Regions from separate parts of the Streptomyces sp. NBC_00289 genome, predicted to be linked through region 1. Evidence: riboswitches for the same ligand, from Rfam matches in the RefSeq annotation. Region 1 holds a riboswitch; the other holds the start of a gene.

Region 1 (7,543 bases):
CCGATGCTCTCTCCGGAGGCCCAGGCGGCGGTCGACGCCCTTCCTCTCGGGTCGGCGCTCCTGGTGGTGCGCCGCGGACCCAACTCGGGCAGCCGTTTCCTGCTGGACGGCGAGCTGACCACGGCGGGCCGTCATCCGCAGAGCGACATCTTCCTGGACGACGTGACGGTCTCCCGTCGGCACGTGGAGTTCCGCCGTAGTCCGGACGGCTCGTTCACGGTCGCCGACGTGGGCAGCCTGAACGGCACGTACGTCAACCGTGAACGGATCGACCAGGTCGCTCTGTCGAACGGGGACGAGGTGCAGATCGGCAAGTACCGGCTGGTCTTCTACGCGAGCCAGCGGGGCTACTGACCCTCCCAGGGAAGGTCCATGCTGCAAACACCGAGCGGCGGTGTCGGGCACGGCGCCGCCGCCGCGGACAGCGGGCTGATGAGCATCGGCACGGTGCTGAACGTGCTGCGCGACGAGTTCCCCGAAGTGACCATCTCCAAAATCCGTTTTCTGGAGTCGGAGGGGCTCGTCGAGCCGCAGCGGACCCCGTCGGGGTATCGCAAGTTCACCGCCGACGACGTCGAGCGCCTCGGCCATGTACTGCGGATGCAGCGGGACCACTACCTGCCGCTGAAGGTGATCCGCGAGCATCTGGACGCGATGGAGCGCGGTGAGGCCGTCCACCTGCCCACCGTGGGCCGCCAGCGAGACGGTGAGCCCGTCCTGGAGCCCTCCGACGCGCCGACGGCGGCCCGGATCGGACGGGCCGAGCTGCTGGCCGCCGCCGTGATCGAGGAGCGGGACCTTCAGGAGTGGGAGTCGTACGGACTCATCGCCCCGCTGCCGGACGGGGCGTACGACGCCGAGACGGTGACGGTGGCGTCGCTGATCGCCGAGCTGGGGCGGTTCGGAATCGAGCCGCGGCACCTGCGGGTGATGAAGGCCGCCGCGGATCGTGAGGCCGGCCTGGTGGACCAGGTGGTGGCTCCGCTGAGACGCCACCGCAATCCGCAGACCAGGACCCACGCGGAGGCCCGCACCAGGGAACTCGCGGGGCTCACGGTGAAGCTGCACGCGGCGCTGGTGCAGACCGCGCTCGGTGTACGGCTGCCCTGACGGGCCGGGCTGCGGAGGCGGGATCGGCCGCCCGTTCCGGGCCCGACTACCCAAACGTCCCGGGCACGGCCTAGGGTTGCTGTGTGAACGAGCTCGATGTCGTAGGTGTCCGGGTCGAAATGCCCTCCAACCAACCGATCGTGCTCCTGCGTGAAGTGGGAGGCGACCGCTACCTCCCCATCTGGATCGGACCGGGGGAGGCGACGGCCATCGCCTTCGCCCAGCAGGGCATGGCCCCCGCGCGACCGCTGACCCACGACCTGTTCAAGGACGTGCTGGAGGCCGTCGGCCAGGAGCTCACCGAAGTACGCATCACGGATCTGCGTGACGGCGTCTTCTACGCGGAGCTGGTCTTCGCCAGCGGCGTGGAGGTGAGCGCGCGCCCGTCCGATGCCATAGCGCTGGCGCTGCGTACGGGGACGCCGATCTACGGAAGCGACGGTGTGCTCGACGACGCCGGCATCGCCATTCCCGACGAGCAGGAGGACGAAGTGGAGAAGTTCCGCGAGTTCCTCGACCAGATCTCCCCCGAGGACTTCGGCAGCAGCAGCCAGTGAGGCGTGGCGGCCCGGCGCCTTGGTGGCGGGCCGGTCGACGACTGGAGCTCCGGTCGGTAACTGCTCAAATGCCGGTATTTGCCAGCGGCGCGTGAGAGCGTCCTGCGGCCCGCTCCGAGCACATTCGGCTAGCCTTTCCCCGCGGTGAGGTGCGGGAAACCACTCCTAGGGTGATTATCACTCGGCGTGCCGAGTGTGGCGATCGTTGACGCACCCCTGGTGACTGCCTACCGTCGAGAAGGCAGGTCAAGGACGGAGGTCGGCGTGAGAAGCAGCGGCGACGGTACGGCTGGGGGTGCTCCCGGACGCAGTCTCGGGGCGAGCGGTCCGTACCCGCTTCACAGCAGCGCGGCCGATCACGCTCCGCAGCGACCGGCGGCGGTGCCGAGCAGCGGAGGGGCGACGTCCATGGCGTCCGAGGAGATCGGCTACCGAGGCCCGACGGCCTGCGCGGCCGCCGGCATCACCTACCGGCAACTGGACTACTGGGCGCGCACCGGGCTCGTGGAGCCGAGCGTGCGGCCCGCGCACGGGTCGGGGACGCAGCGTCTCTACAGCTTCCGGGACGTCGTGGTTCTGAAGATCGTCAAGCGTTTCCTCGACACTGGGGTGTCCCTGCAGAACATCCGCACCGCGGTCCAGCACCTCAGGCAGCGGGGGTTCAGCGATCTGGAGCGCATGACGCTGATGAGCGACGGCGCCACGGTCTACGAGTGCACCTCGCCCGACGAGGTGCACGCGCTGCTCCAGGGCGGCCAGGGCGTGTTCGGCATCGCGGTCGGCGTGGTGTGGCGGGACGTCGAGAGCGCGCTCTCGCAGCTGCACGGAGAGCGGGTCGACACCGGCGAGACCCTCGTCGGGCACAACCCGGCGGACGAGCTGGCGCGGCGGCGCAACCGGGCGGTCTGACCGCGTCCTCCTCGTCCGGCGCCGGGTGGGACGGCATTGTCAGTGGCGTAGGGCAGCATCGGAGATGTGAGAACCGCGCCCACGATCCTGCATCTCGACATGGATGCCTTCTTCGCCTCGGCGGAGCAGGCGTCCAAGCCGAGTCTGCGCGGGAAGGCCGTCGTGGTGGGCGGGCTGGGGCCGCGCGGGGTGGTGGCGACCGCGTCGTACGAGGCCCGGGTGTTCGGCGTCCATTCGGCGATGCCGATGGCCCAGGCCCGGCGGCTCGCTCCGAACGCCGCGTATCTCGTGCCTCGCTTCGCGTTCTACCGGTCGATCAGCGAGCAGGTGATGGGGCTCCTGCGTGCCCTGTCGCCGCTGGTGGAGCCACTCAGCCTGGACGAGGCGTTCGTGGATCTGGAGGCCGGGGGAGAGGCCTGGGACGATGCTTCGGCCCGGCTGGTGGGGGTGCGGCTGCGCGCCGACATACGCACCTTCACCGGGCTCACGGGATCCGTGGGACTCGCGGCCTGCAAGATGCTCGCGAAGATCGCCTCCGAGCAGGCCAAGCCGGACGGTCTGGTGCTGATCGAACCGGGTACCGAGCGGGCTCTGCTGGGTCCCATGTCGGTGCGGACGCTGCCGGGGGTCGGGCCGGCGACCGGCGACCATCTGCGGCGGGCCGGGATCACCACGGTCGCCGAGATCGCCGAGGCGGGCGAGGACGAGCTCGTACGACTGCTGGGCAAGTCCCACGGGCACGGGTTGTACGCCATGGCGCTGGCGCACGACGAGCGGCCCGTGGTGGCCGAGCGGGAGACGAAGTCGGTGTCGGTGGAGGACACCTACGACGTGGACATCCACGACCGGGTTCGGGTGGGTCTGGAGGTGCAGAAGCTGGCGGGCCGCTGTGTGCGGCGGCTGCGGGAGGCCAACCTGTCGGGGCGGACCATCGTGCTCAAGGTGCGGCGGTACGACTTCTCCACGCTGACCAGGTCCGAGACCCTTCGCGGGCCCACCGACGACCCGGCGGTCGTACGGGAGGCGGCGGCCCGGCTGCTGGACTCGGTGGACACGACGGGTGGGGTCCGGCTGCTGGGTGTGGGCGTCACGGGGCTCGCCGACTACACGCAGGAGGATCTGTTCGCCCAGGCGGCGGGGGAGCGGGCGGAGGATGCGGCGGAGGACAGTGAGGACGGGCCGGTGGTGGAGGGGGAGGCGCCGGTCGAACGGCGGTGGCCCGCGGGTCACGACGTGCGGCACGCCGGGTACGGGCACGGATGGGTGCAGGGCAGCGGTCTGGGCCGGGTCACCGTGCGGTTCGAGACGCCCGACTCGGTGCCGGGCCGGGTGCGGACCTTCCGGACCGACGACCCGGACCTGGAGCCGGCGGACCCACTGCCGCTCGTGCCGAGCGTGCCCGTCGCGCCGCGAAGACCCGGCGGGCCGGACGTCCCGGTGCCTCAGGACTCGTCCGAGCCTGCCAGCTTGCCGAAGTCGTGGTCGGGGAACGGTGGAGGCTCGGCCACGTCCAGTCCGTAGTGGTGGTAGAGCTGGAGTTCCTGTTCCGGTGAGAGGTGCCGGCCGACGCCGAAGTCGGGGGCGTCTCTGATCAGGGCACGTTTGAACGGGACGTGCAGGGTGCCCTCGATCAGCTTGCTGGGCTCCAGGGGCACGAAGGCGTCCCTGCTGAACAGTCCGGTGCGTATGGCTGCCCACTCCGGTACCCCGGTCGCGTCGTCGAGGTACACCTCGTCGATCGTGCCGATCTTGGTCCCGTCGCGGTCGAACGCCTTGCGGCCGATCAGGTGGCGCGGATCGATGTCGGTCTGCACGGGCCCTCCATGTGGTCGCAACCCATCCCTAAGCACTACAAAAGAGCACTTTCGAGGAGGTGGCCACTCGAAAGTACGGGCGTTGACCTCGCTGGTAGGCTGGCAAGCGGCTGCTGACCCTGTGCGGGAGAGTCCTCCAGACATCGTGGAGGCGCCGAAGGAGCAAATCCTCCCCGGAATCTCTCAGGCCCCCGTACCGCACGGACGAGGTCACTCTGGAAAGCAGGGCGGATGTCTAAGGCTTCCGTCCTCACCGACGGTGAAAGCCGGGAGTGCCTGCGGGCGGCCCGGTGAAGCTCTCAGGTTGAGATGACAGAGGGGGAGGCCGTCGGGGTACCCGTGCCGGGGTACCCCTCGAAGGTCGCGTCAGACCAGGAGGCCTCCGCAATGACCGCCCATCGCGTTCCGCTTACCGAGCTCGAACAGGGAATCCCCTTCGAGCAGCGCCACATCGGCCCCGACCACGAGGCCCGGGCCAAGATGCTCGCGCAGGTGGGTTACGGCTCCCTCGACGAGCTCACGGCCGCCGCGGTCCCGGATGTGATCAAGAACGCCGACGCGCTGGACCTGCCGGGCGCCCGGACCGAGGCCGAGGTGCTGGCGGAGCTGCGTGAGCTGGCCGACCACAACCAGGTCCTGGCCCCGATGATCGGGCTCGGGTACCACGGGACCTTCACGCCGCCGGTGATCCTGCGCAACGTGATGGAGAACCCGGCCTGGTACACGGCCTACACGCCCTACCAGCCGGAGATCTCCCAGGGGCGGCTCGAGGCCCTGCTGAACTTCCAGACCATGGTCGCCGACCTGACCGGGCTGCCGACCTCCGGTGCCTCGCTGCTCGACGAGGGCACCGCGGCCGCCGAGGCGGTGGCGCTCTCACGGCGTATGGGCAAGAACAAGAAGGGCCTCTTCCTGGTCGACGCGGACGCGCTGCCGCAGACCATCGCCGTGATCGAGACCCGGGCCGAGCCGGCCGGCGTCGAGGTCGTCGTCGCGGACCTGAGCGAGGGCATCCCGGCCGAGATCGCCGGACGGGAGATCAACGGTGTGCTCCTGCAGTACCCGGGCGCCTCCGGTGCCGTACGCGACCTCAAGCCGGTCATCGACCAGGCGCACCAGCTCGGCGCGCTCGTCACCGTGGCCGCCGACCTGCTCGCGCTCACACTGCTGAAGTCGCCGGGTGAACTCGGCGCGGATATCGCGGTCGGGACGACCCAGCGCTTCGGTGTGCCGATGGGCTTCGGCGGGCCGCACGCCGGCTACATGGCGGTGCGCGAGACGTTCGCGCGCAGCCTGCCCGGCCGACTCGTGGGCGTCTCCGTGGACGCCGACGGCCACAGGGCCTACCGGCTCGCCCTGCAGACCCGTGAGCAGCACATCCGCCGTGAGAAGGCCACGAGCAACATCTGCACCGCCCAGGTGCTGCTCGCCGTGATGGCCGGAATGTACGCCGTCTACCACGGCCCGGACGGCCTCAAGGGCATCGCCCGGCGCACGCACCGCTACGCCGCGATCCTCGCCGCGGGGCTGGAGGCCGGTGGGGTCGAGCTCGTGCACGGCGCCTACTTCGACACCGTCACCGCCAAGGTCCCGGGCCGTGCCGCGGAGATCGTCACCGCCGCCCGCGAGCAGGGCGTCAACCTGCACCTCGTCGATGCCGACCACGTGTCGATCACCTGTGACGAGACCACCGCGCGGGCCCAGGTCGGCGCGGTGTGGAGCGCGTTCGCGGTCGAGGGTGACATCGAGGCGCTGGACGCGGCGACGGCGGAGGTCCTGCCGGACGCGCTGCTGCGCACCGACGACTACCTGACCCACCCGGTCTTCCACGAGCACCGCTCCGAGACGGCGATGCTCCGCTACCTGCGCCGGCTCGCCGACCGGGACTACGCGCTCGACCGCGGCATGATCCCGCTGGGCTCCTGCACCATGAAGCTCAACGCGACCACCGAGATGGAGCCCGTCACCTGGCCCGAGTTCGGCCAGCTGCACCCCTTCGCGCCCGCCGAGCAGGCTCAGGGCTACCTGACCCTCATCCGTGAGCTGGAGGAGCGTCTGGCCGAGGTCACCGGCTACGACAACGTGTCGCTCCAGCCCAACGCCGGTTCGCAGGGCGAGCTGGCGGGGCTGCTCGCCGTACGCGGATACCACCGTGCCAACGGCGACGAGCAGCGCACCGTCTGCCTCATCCCGTCCTCCGCGCACGGCACCAACGCCGCCAGTGCGGTCATGGCCGGCATGAAGGTCGTCGTCGTGAAGACCGCCGAGGACGGCGAGATCGACGTAGCGGACCTGCGGGCGAAGATCGAGCAGTACCGCGACGAGCTGTCGGTGCTGATGATCACGTACCCGTCGACGCACGGCGTCTTCGAGGAGCACGTCGCCGACATCTGCGCCCAGGTGCACGAGGCGGGCGGCCAGGTGTACGTCGACGGCGCCAACCTCAACGCGCTGGTGGGGCTGGCCAAGCCGGGGCACTTCGGCGGTGACGTCTCGCACCTCAACCTGCACAAGACGTTCTGCATCCCGCACGGCGGCGGCGGCCCGGGCGTCGGCCCGGTCGGTGTGCGCGCGCACCTGGCGCCGTACCTGCCGAACCACCCGATGCAGCCGGCCGCCGGCCCGGAGACCGGCGTCGGTCCCATCTCCGCCGCGCCCTGGGGCTCTGCGGGCATCCTGCCGATCTCGTGGGCGTACATCCGGCTCATGGGTGGCGAGGGGCTGAAGCGGGCCACGCAGGTGGCCGTGCTGAGCGCCAACTACATCGCCAAGCGGCTCGAGCCGCACTACCCGGTGCTCTACACCGGCCCCGGCGGCCTGGTCGCGCACGAGTGCATCATCGACCTGCGGCCGCTCACCAAGGCGACCGGCGTCAGCGTGGACGACGTGGCCAAGCGACTGATCGACTACGGCTTCCACGCGCCGACGATGTCGTTCCCGGTGGCCGGGACGCTGATGATCGAGCCGACCGAGTCCGAGGACCTGATCGAGCTCGACCGCTTCTGCGAGGCGATGATCGCCATCCGTGCGGAGATCGAGAAGGTCGGCGCGGGCGAGTGGCCCGCGGCCGACAACCCGTTGCGGAACGCCCCGCACACCGCCGCCGCGCTGGGCGGCGACTGGGAGCACGCGTACACCCGCGAGGAGGCCGTG
Region 2 (7,543 bases), 4.8 Mb from region 1:
GGTCGACCAGGATCAGGTGCACGTCCGTGCCGCCGGACAGGACGTTCACGCCGGCCTCGCGGGCGTCCGGGGCGGTCAGCCGCTCGGCCAGCAGCCGTGCTCCCTCGACCGTGCGCCGCTGGCGCTCCTTGAACTCCTCGCTCGCCGCGACCTTGAAGGACACCGCCTTCGCCGCGATCACGTGCTCGAGCGGACCGCCCTGGAAGCCCGGGAAGACCGACGAGTTGAGCTTCTTGGCGAAGTCCTGCTTCGCCAGGATGATCCCGCCGCGCGGGCCGCCCAGCGTCTTGTGGGTGGTGGAGGTGACCACGTCCGCGTACTCCACCGGGTTCGGGTGGAGACCGGCCGCGACCAGGCCCGCGAAGTGCGCCATGTCGACCCACAGGTAGGCGCCGACCTCGTCCGCGATCCGGCGGAACTCCGCGAAGTCCAGCTGCCGCGGGTACGCCGACCAGCCGGCGATGATCACCTTCGGCCGGTGCTCCTTGGCGAGCTGCTCGACCTCGGCCATGTCGACCAGGCCGGAGTCCTCCACGTGGTAGGCGACCACGTTGAACTGCTTGCCGGAGAAGTTCAGCCGCATCCCGTGGGTCAGGTGGCCGCCGTGCGCCAGGTCCAGGCCGAGGATGGTGTCGCCGGGCTGGGCCAGCGCGAACAGCGCGGCCTGGTTGGCGGAGGCGCCCGAGTGCGGCTGCACGTTGGCGTACTCGGCGCCGAACAGCTCCTTGACCCGGTCGATCGCGATCTGCTCGGCGACGTCGACGTGCTCGCAGCCGCCGTAGTAGCGGCGGCCCGGGTAGCCCTCGGCGTACTTGTTGGTGAGGACCGAGCCCTGCGCCTCCATGACCGCGACCGGGGCGAAGTTCTCCGAGGCGATCATCTCGAGCGTGGACTGCTGGCGCCGCAGTTCGGCGTCGACCGCGGCGGCGATGTCCGGGTCGAGCTCGTGCAGGGGCGTGTTCAGTTGCGACGTGTGGTCGGACATGGGTCTACGACTCCTCAGCCGGCGGAAAAGGCGGTGTACTCGTCGGCCGAGAGCAGGTCGGCCGGCTCGTCCGTGACGCGTACCTTGAACAGCCATCCGCCCTCGAAGGGGGCGGAGTTCACCAGCGACGGGTCGTTGACGACGTCCTCGTTGACCTCCGTGACCTCGCCGGTCACCGGGGAGTACAGGTCGCTGACCGACTTGGTCGACTCCAGCTCACCGATGGTCTCGCCCGCGGTCACGGTGGCGCCGGCGTCGGGGAGCTGGACGAAGACCACGTCGCCGAGCGCGTTGGCCGCGTGCTCGGTGATGCCGACCGTCGCCACGCCGTCCTCGGCGGCCGACAGCCACTCGTGCTCCTTGCTGTAGCGCAGCTGCTGGGGGTTGCTCATGGCCTGAATTCTCCTGTACGCGGGGGAGTGCTGGTGAATGGGGGACTGGTGGGAGCACGTGTGAGCAGGCGCGATGTGCCCGACATCACGTGCGGACGGTTACGGCCGTGCTGATCGCGGCCGCGACGGTCACGACCGTGGCGGTGCCGGCCGTGCCGAGGACGACAGTGTCACTTCTGCCGCTTGTAGAACGGCAGAGCCACGACCTCGTAGGGCTCGTGGGTGCCCCGGATGTCCACGCCGACTCCGGGCGTGCCCGGCCGCGCGTGCGCCGCGTCGACGTACGCCATCGCGATCGGCCGGCCGAGCGTGGGGGAGGGGGCACCGGAGGTGACCTCGCCGATCACCTCGCCGCCGGCGACCACGGGGTACCCGGCGCGCGGGACACGGCGGCCCTCGGCGGCCAGGCCGACCAGGACGCGCGGCGGGTTCTCGGCCGAACGGGCGGCGGCCGCGCGCAGCGCCTCGCGCCCCACGAAGTCGCCCTCCTTCTCGAACTTCACCACCCGGCCGAGCCCGGCGTCGAAGGGGGTGAGCGAGGTCGACAGCTCGTGCCCGTACAGCGGCATGCCCGCCTCCAGGCGCAGCGTGTCCCGGCAGGACAGGCCGCAGGGGACCAGACCGGCGCCCTCGCCCGCCTTGGTCAGCGCCTGCCACAGCTCGACGGCGTGCTCCGGCTTCACGAACAGCTCGAAGCCGTCCTCACCGGTGTATCCGGTGCGCGCGATCAGCGCCGGGACACCGGCGACGGTGCCGGGCAGGCCCGCGTAGTACTTCAGGCCGTCCAGGTCGGCGTCGGTGAGCGACTTCAGGATGCCGGGGGACTCGGGGCCCTGGACGGCGAGCAGCGCGTAGCCGTCCCGGTCGTCGCGCACCTCGGCGTCGAAGCCCTCCGCCCGGCGCACCAGCGCGTCCAGCACCACCTGGGCGTTGGAGGCGTTGGCGACGACCATGTACTCCCGCTCCTGGAGCCGGTACACGATCAGGTCGTCCAGGATGCCGCCGTCCTCCTGGCAGATCATGGTGTAGCGGGCGCGGCCGACGCCGATCGTGCCCATGTTGCCGACCAGCGAGTGGTCCAGCAGGGCGACGGCCTGCGGGCCGCTGACCGTGATCTCGCCCATGTGCGAGAGGTCGAAGAGACCGGCCCTGGTGCGTACGGCGTTGTGCTCGTCGCGCTCGGAGCCGTAGCGCAACGGCATGTCCCAGCCGGCGAAGTCGGTCATCGTCGCGCCGAGCGAACGGTGCAGGGCGTCGAGCGCGGTATGGCGGGGTGCGGTACTGCTCATCGGTCGGTCGTCTCCCAGGGCATGACGGCGAGGTCGTTCCTCCCCATCTGTCATCGGAACCTGAGAGGTTCGCCATGACCCGCGAAGCGGTCGTCATGGTTTGCACCTTGGGTGGAGCCACTGTCACAGCGGCCCGCTTTTCAGATGTGCCTCGCCCGCGCGGTAACGGGGCCTGAGAGATTCAAGGGAGGGACTTGCTCCTTCGGCGCCCCAGCGACGTACTGCTGGGAACTCTCCCGCGCGGATTCAAGCGGCCGGTATGCAGTTGGCGCCGACATCATTGCACGCATCGCCCGCACGTGGGCAGACCACCTCTGTAACCGGCTTGTGGCAGTAAGCGCATGAAAACGCGAGACACCGCGTATTACCTTCTCTTTACACTCGACGGGGAGGGTACTCGTGCCCACCCCAGGGGAGGACGATCAGGGTGAAGAGGACCACTGCGTACGCCACGACCTCGGCCGTCGCGCTGCCCGAGCAGCCGTCTGCCACGGCCCGAGAGGCGTGCGGGGCACGCCCGGCACCCGTCCTCCGCGACCTGCGCGAGCGGGGCGGCCACAGCCCGCACGCGCTCCTCTTCGGGCCCCGCGATCTCGTCGTGATCACCGGACTGCCCGGCAGCGGCAAGTCCACGCTCATGCGGCGCACCGTCCGCGGACTGCGCGTCGACTCCCAGGACACCCGCGACCGCTGGGACTCCCGGATGCCGCGGTTCCTGCCGTACGCGGTCTACCGCCCACTGGTGCGGCTGGCCCACTACGCGGGGCTGCGCCGCGCCCTGCGCACCGGTGAGGGAGTGGTCGTGCACGACTGCGGCACGCAGGCCTGGGTGCGCGACTGGCTGGCCCGCGTGGCCCGCCGCCGGGGCGGCACCCTGCATCTGCTGCTCCTCGACGTCCCGCCCGGTACCGCGCTGGCGGGCCAGCGCGAGCGCGGCCGGGGTGTCTCGCGGTACGCCTTCCTGCGCCACCGCACGGCGGCCGGCCGGCTGCTGCGCTCCGCCGAGCGGGGCGATCTGCCCGTGGGCTGCGCCTCGGCGGTCCTGCTGGACCGCGACGCGGCAGACGTGCTCGCCCGAATCGGCTTCACCGGCTGACCGGGCGGACCGGGCGGACCGGGCGGTCATGTGTCCGGCGTCCGGCGTCCGGCGCCCGACGTCGCGTCGGCCCGGCCGCCCGTGCCGCCGGCCCGGCCACGGACGGGTTCCGCGGTCCGGCCGTGCGTCGCGTCGACGTCGCGTCGGCCCGGCCGCGCGTCCCGCCCCAGCAGCCGCGCGTCCCGCCGTCCGCCCCCACCCGATAGCCTTTCCAGCCACACCAGCGGTTCTCAGCAGGCGGTCAGACAGAGATGGACTTCCCAGCGGATCTCCCCGCGGACTTTCCGGCGCAGGCACACCCCCATCCGCACGGCGGATGGCCCGGCAACGAGCTGGAGGAGGTGCTCTCCGCCGCCCTCGGCATGCCCGCGGCCGGGGGACGGATCATCGAGGTGCTCGGGCGCAGTTTCGTCTGGGTGCCGCTGCCCGGCGGGGGCGGTCCGCACAGCGGCCCGCTCGACCTGCCGACCCTGGAGATCGAGGGCCAGACGTACGTGCCGGTCTTCAGCTCCGAGGAGCAGTTCCGGCAGGTCGTCGGCTCGCACCTGTCGTACACGATCGCGCCCGCCGTGGAGTTCGCGCGCGGCCTGCCGCCGCAGGTGGGCATCGCCGTCAACCCGGACGGCACGGTCGGCGTGCCGCTGCCGCCGTCCGCCGTGGCCGAGCTGTGCCGTGTCGGGCGGACCCCGCTGGACGGCCCGTCGAGCGGCGGCCGGGTCCGGCTCTTCGAACCCGACTGGCAGGACGACCCGGTGGACTTCCTGGCCGCCGCGTCGGCCGAGTTCGCCGGGACCGGCGTCGTCCGCACCGCCCGCCGCTGCCTCGCCGCGATCGAGACGGCCGACCCGGTGATGTTCGTCGGCGTCGAACTGTCCCAGTGGGAGGGCGATCCGAGGGCCCTGCCGCTGGAGGCCCTCGGCCGGGCCCTGGACCGGTTCCCGGTGGGCTGGCCGGTCAATCTGGTCCTGATGGACGTGACCCAGGACCCGGTGGCCGAATGGCTGCGCGGGCACGTCCGCCCCTTCTATCAGTACGGTCCCTAGAGCGCGCCCGAAGAGACCGCGGGCGGAACGGCGGTCGTGAACGGCGGTCGCGGAACGGCAACGAGCCGCGTGCTCCTGGGCGGTCGCTGTCGGCCGGGCCGCCTAAGCTGGTTTCATATCCGGAGTCTTCCGAAGGGGCGGTAACAGGTGAGCGCGAGCGGCACCGCCGCGGCCGGACAGGTCGAGCACATGCTGCGCCAAGTGACGCCCGGGCGTTACGACGCCTACGAGGCGCTGCTGCGCGCCCTCGCAACCCCCTCCTCCGGCCAGGTCTGGATGCTGCTCTGGCACGGCCAGGCCGGATCCCCCGACGCCCAGTACGGAAACATGGAGGTCGACGGCCACGGGTACGCCCCGTGCGTCACCTCCGCCCAGGAGTTGTCGGCCAGCGGCTGGAACCGGTCGTACGAAGTGGTCGACGGCCTCGACGTGGCCCGCACCCTCTACCCCGACCACTACGGCCTCTGGCTGAACCCGCACGCCCCCGGCGGCGGACTCGGCATCCCCTGGCTGGATCTGCGCCGGATCACGACCGGCCTGGAGCGCCAGCCCGCCGGGCCGCTCCGGCTGTCCGAGCCGGGGATCGAGATCCCGCAGTTCTACGCCCTGCTCGCGCAGAACGCCCACCGCACCCCCGCCGTCCGCGCGCTCCGGCGAGCCTGGGTGCAGCCGGCGCTCGGGTCGCCGTACCTCGCCATCGGCCTGGACGTGTACGACACCAGCCCGCCCGCGGTGGACTCGGTGCGGGCGATGATGCAGCAGTCCATCGGTGCAGTCCCGGACGGGCTGCCGGTGTCGACGGTGGCGATGTCCGACGAGTACGACCCGGTCGCGATGTGGATGCGGGCGAGCGCCCGTCCCTTCTACGACCGGGAGGCCCACGCCGCTCCGGCCCAGGCGCCGGCCGCCGGGTACGGATACCCGCCGGCGCACGGCGTCAATTACTGAACCTCGTGCCGAAGCTGTGCGGGAGAGCCCTGTCGGCTCCGGTCCGGGATAACCGGAACGCAGAAGCGCAACCAGGCCTGAACGAACCTCCGGCAGAGCTTCTCCGGCGGCATCGACGTCGTTTTCCGCGCTGCTGAGCCGTGATCCGCCGACGGGAAAGGGACCTCAGCGAGGTGCGGAAACAACAGCCGTCGACCTCAACGGCAGGCGCCCCCTCACTCCCACAGGGTGAGGGGGCGCCTGCCGTGGCCACCGATAAGCAGCCATCCATTCCGGCTACTCCGTGACGGTCCCCGTTCCGCATGCCACGGGAGTGGTGTCATTGGCTCCGTCGACAGTGCAGACCTCGACGAAGTAGGTCGTGCCCGGCGTGATGTCGTAATGGAAGTGAGCGATGGTGCCGTCGGCCCCGGTACCGTCGTAGGCGGAGGCCAACTTCGTGCCTGCGTAGTGGATTTCCCCGCGCACACCGTGTCCGTCGGCGTACTCGTCCCAAACGTAGAAGTCATCTCCGTCATCGACGAAGGTGAGCTCGCCCACCTGCCTTCCGCTGCTGTTCGTGACGGTGGCGACCGTGCCGCTGGAGGTTCCTGCTTGTGCGGCACCGGCGGCACCGACGGTGAGGAGCACGGCACACGTGCCGCCCAGAAGCATTCGAGTGACGGACTTTCGCAAGGAGACCCCCAGTTATCTATTCGATCACATGATCGATTGGTCGGCTCAATTTACTTGGCGTTTCGCCGGTGATCAAGCCCTGCCTGGATGCCGGTCAGAGTCGCCGCGCACTGGAGAACGTCGGACTGCGAATTCGACTTCGATGTTTAGTTGTTTTTCCGGTCTATGCAGGCCATATGTTGTGATGAAGTCTTCTGATGGGCAATGTCATGGATTGCCCGGCGCCCATGCCCGCCTTTCTTGCCACGTCGCCGAATTCCGGCCGTTTTGGCGCGCACGGGCCGGCGTCGGCCAGGTACACCCATGCGCTGGGGGTTCAGGTGGCCGGCCGGGGTGCTGTCCGCCGCCCGTCGCCTGGATGGGCACGACACCCGGCCCGCCCCTTCGACGGCCGTGAGGCTTATGCCGCTCGGGCTCGGACACCGGTGGCCGGGTACGGTTACTTGTCAGTCGCGGCGGATACTGGCCGAAAACCGACTTCCGCCCGCAATGGCGGGAACCGGGATTGGACGCTCATCTTCGCGCGTAGATAACGCCAGGAAATGCATTTCTGCACCTTCTGTCCGATTTATACGCGTCCGACCCTCGTTACCCACTGTCCGGATAACGGAACACCTAGGAACGCATCACGTTTGCGCATCCTTTCGCCGCCAAGTCTGGCTACAGATCGCCAAAGCGTTGAAGACTCCCGCATCAGGGGGGTTCACCCCCCTGTGTACGAGGACTGATCATGCCGCTACAGCGGCAAGTGTGGGCCGGCTACCGCCGGTTGAGAGGGGTCCCTGCCAGATGACGGCACCATTGCACGAGCCGACCGCGGAAGCGGCCCCGAGCGCGGTCGAGGAAGCGGCGGTACTGAGCTCCGACGCGAAGGCCGTACAGGGACGTTCCCTGGGACGGATCGCCTGGGAGCGCCTGAAGCGGGACAAACTCGCTCTCACGGGTGGCGTCGTCGTACTCGTCCTCATCGTGGTCGCGCTACTCGCGCCCGTGATCACCAACCTGCTCGGGCAGGACCCTGACGCCTACCACGAGAACCTGATCGACCCCCTGTTCGGCACGCCCAGGGGGTCCTTCGGCGGCATGAGCGGAGACCATCTGCTCGGCGTGGAGCC

Evidence for each region. A riboswitch is a leader RNA that binds a small molecule or an ion and turns the genes downstream of it on or off. The one in region 1 is predicted to bind glycine.
Region 2: linked by a shared signal. The riboswitch ahead of gcvT (glycine cleavage system aminomethyltransferase GcvT) and the one ahead of gcvP (aminomethyl-transferring glycine dehydrogenase) in region 1 are both predicted to bind glycine.

The regions. Positions count from the first base shown of each region.
Region 1 covers NZ_CP108046.1:8,353,193-8,360,735, forward strand. The annotation lists gene OG985_RS37800 (FHA domain-containing protein) at 1-354, shown strand, start outside; gene OG985_RS37805 (MerR family transcriptional regulator) at 373-1,110, shown strand; gene OG985_RS37810 (bifunctional nuclease family protein) at 1,194-1,667, shown strand; gene OG985_RS37815 (MerR family transcriptional regulator) at 1,932-2,576, shown strand; gene OG985_RS37820 (DNA polymerase IV) at 2,643-4,097, shown strand; gene OG985_RS37825 (PRC-barrel domain-containing protein) at 4,019-4,390, opposite strand; glycine riboswitch at 4,505-4,599, shown strand; gene gcvP (aminomethyl-transferring glycine dehydrogenase) at 4,778-7,543, shown strand, end outside.
Region 2 covers NZ_CP108046.1:3,565,945-3,573,487, reverse strand. The annotation lists gene glyA (serine hydroxymethyltransferase) at 1-985, opposite strand, end outside; gene gcvH (glycine cleavage system protein GcvH) at 1,000-1,377, opposite strand; gene gcvT (glycine cleavage system aminomethyltransferase GcvT) at 1,548-2,666, opposite strand; glycine riboswitch at 2,817-2,915, opposite strand; gene OG985_RS16205 (AAA family ATPase) at 3,094-3,762, shown strand; gene OG985_RS16200 (enhanced serine sensitivity protein SseB) at 4,014-4,805, shown strand; gene OG985_RS16195 (enhanced serine sensitivity protein SseB C-terminal domain-containing protein) at 4,953-5,753, shown strand; gene OG985_RS16190 (hypothetical protein) at 6,030-6,407, opposite strand; gene OG985_RS16185 (ABC transporter permease) at 7,218-7,543, shown strand, end outside.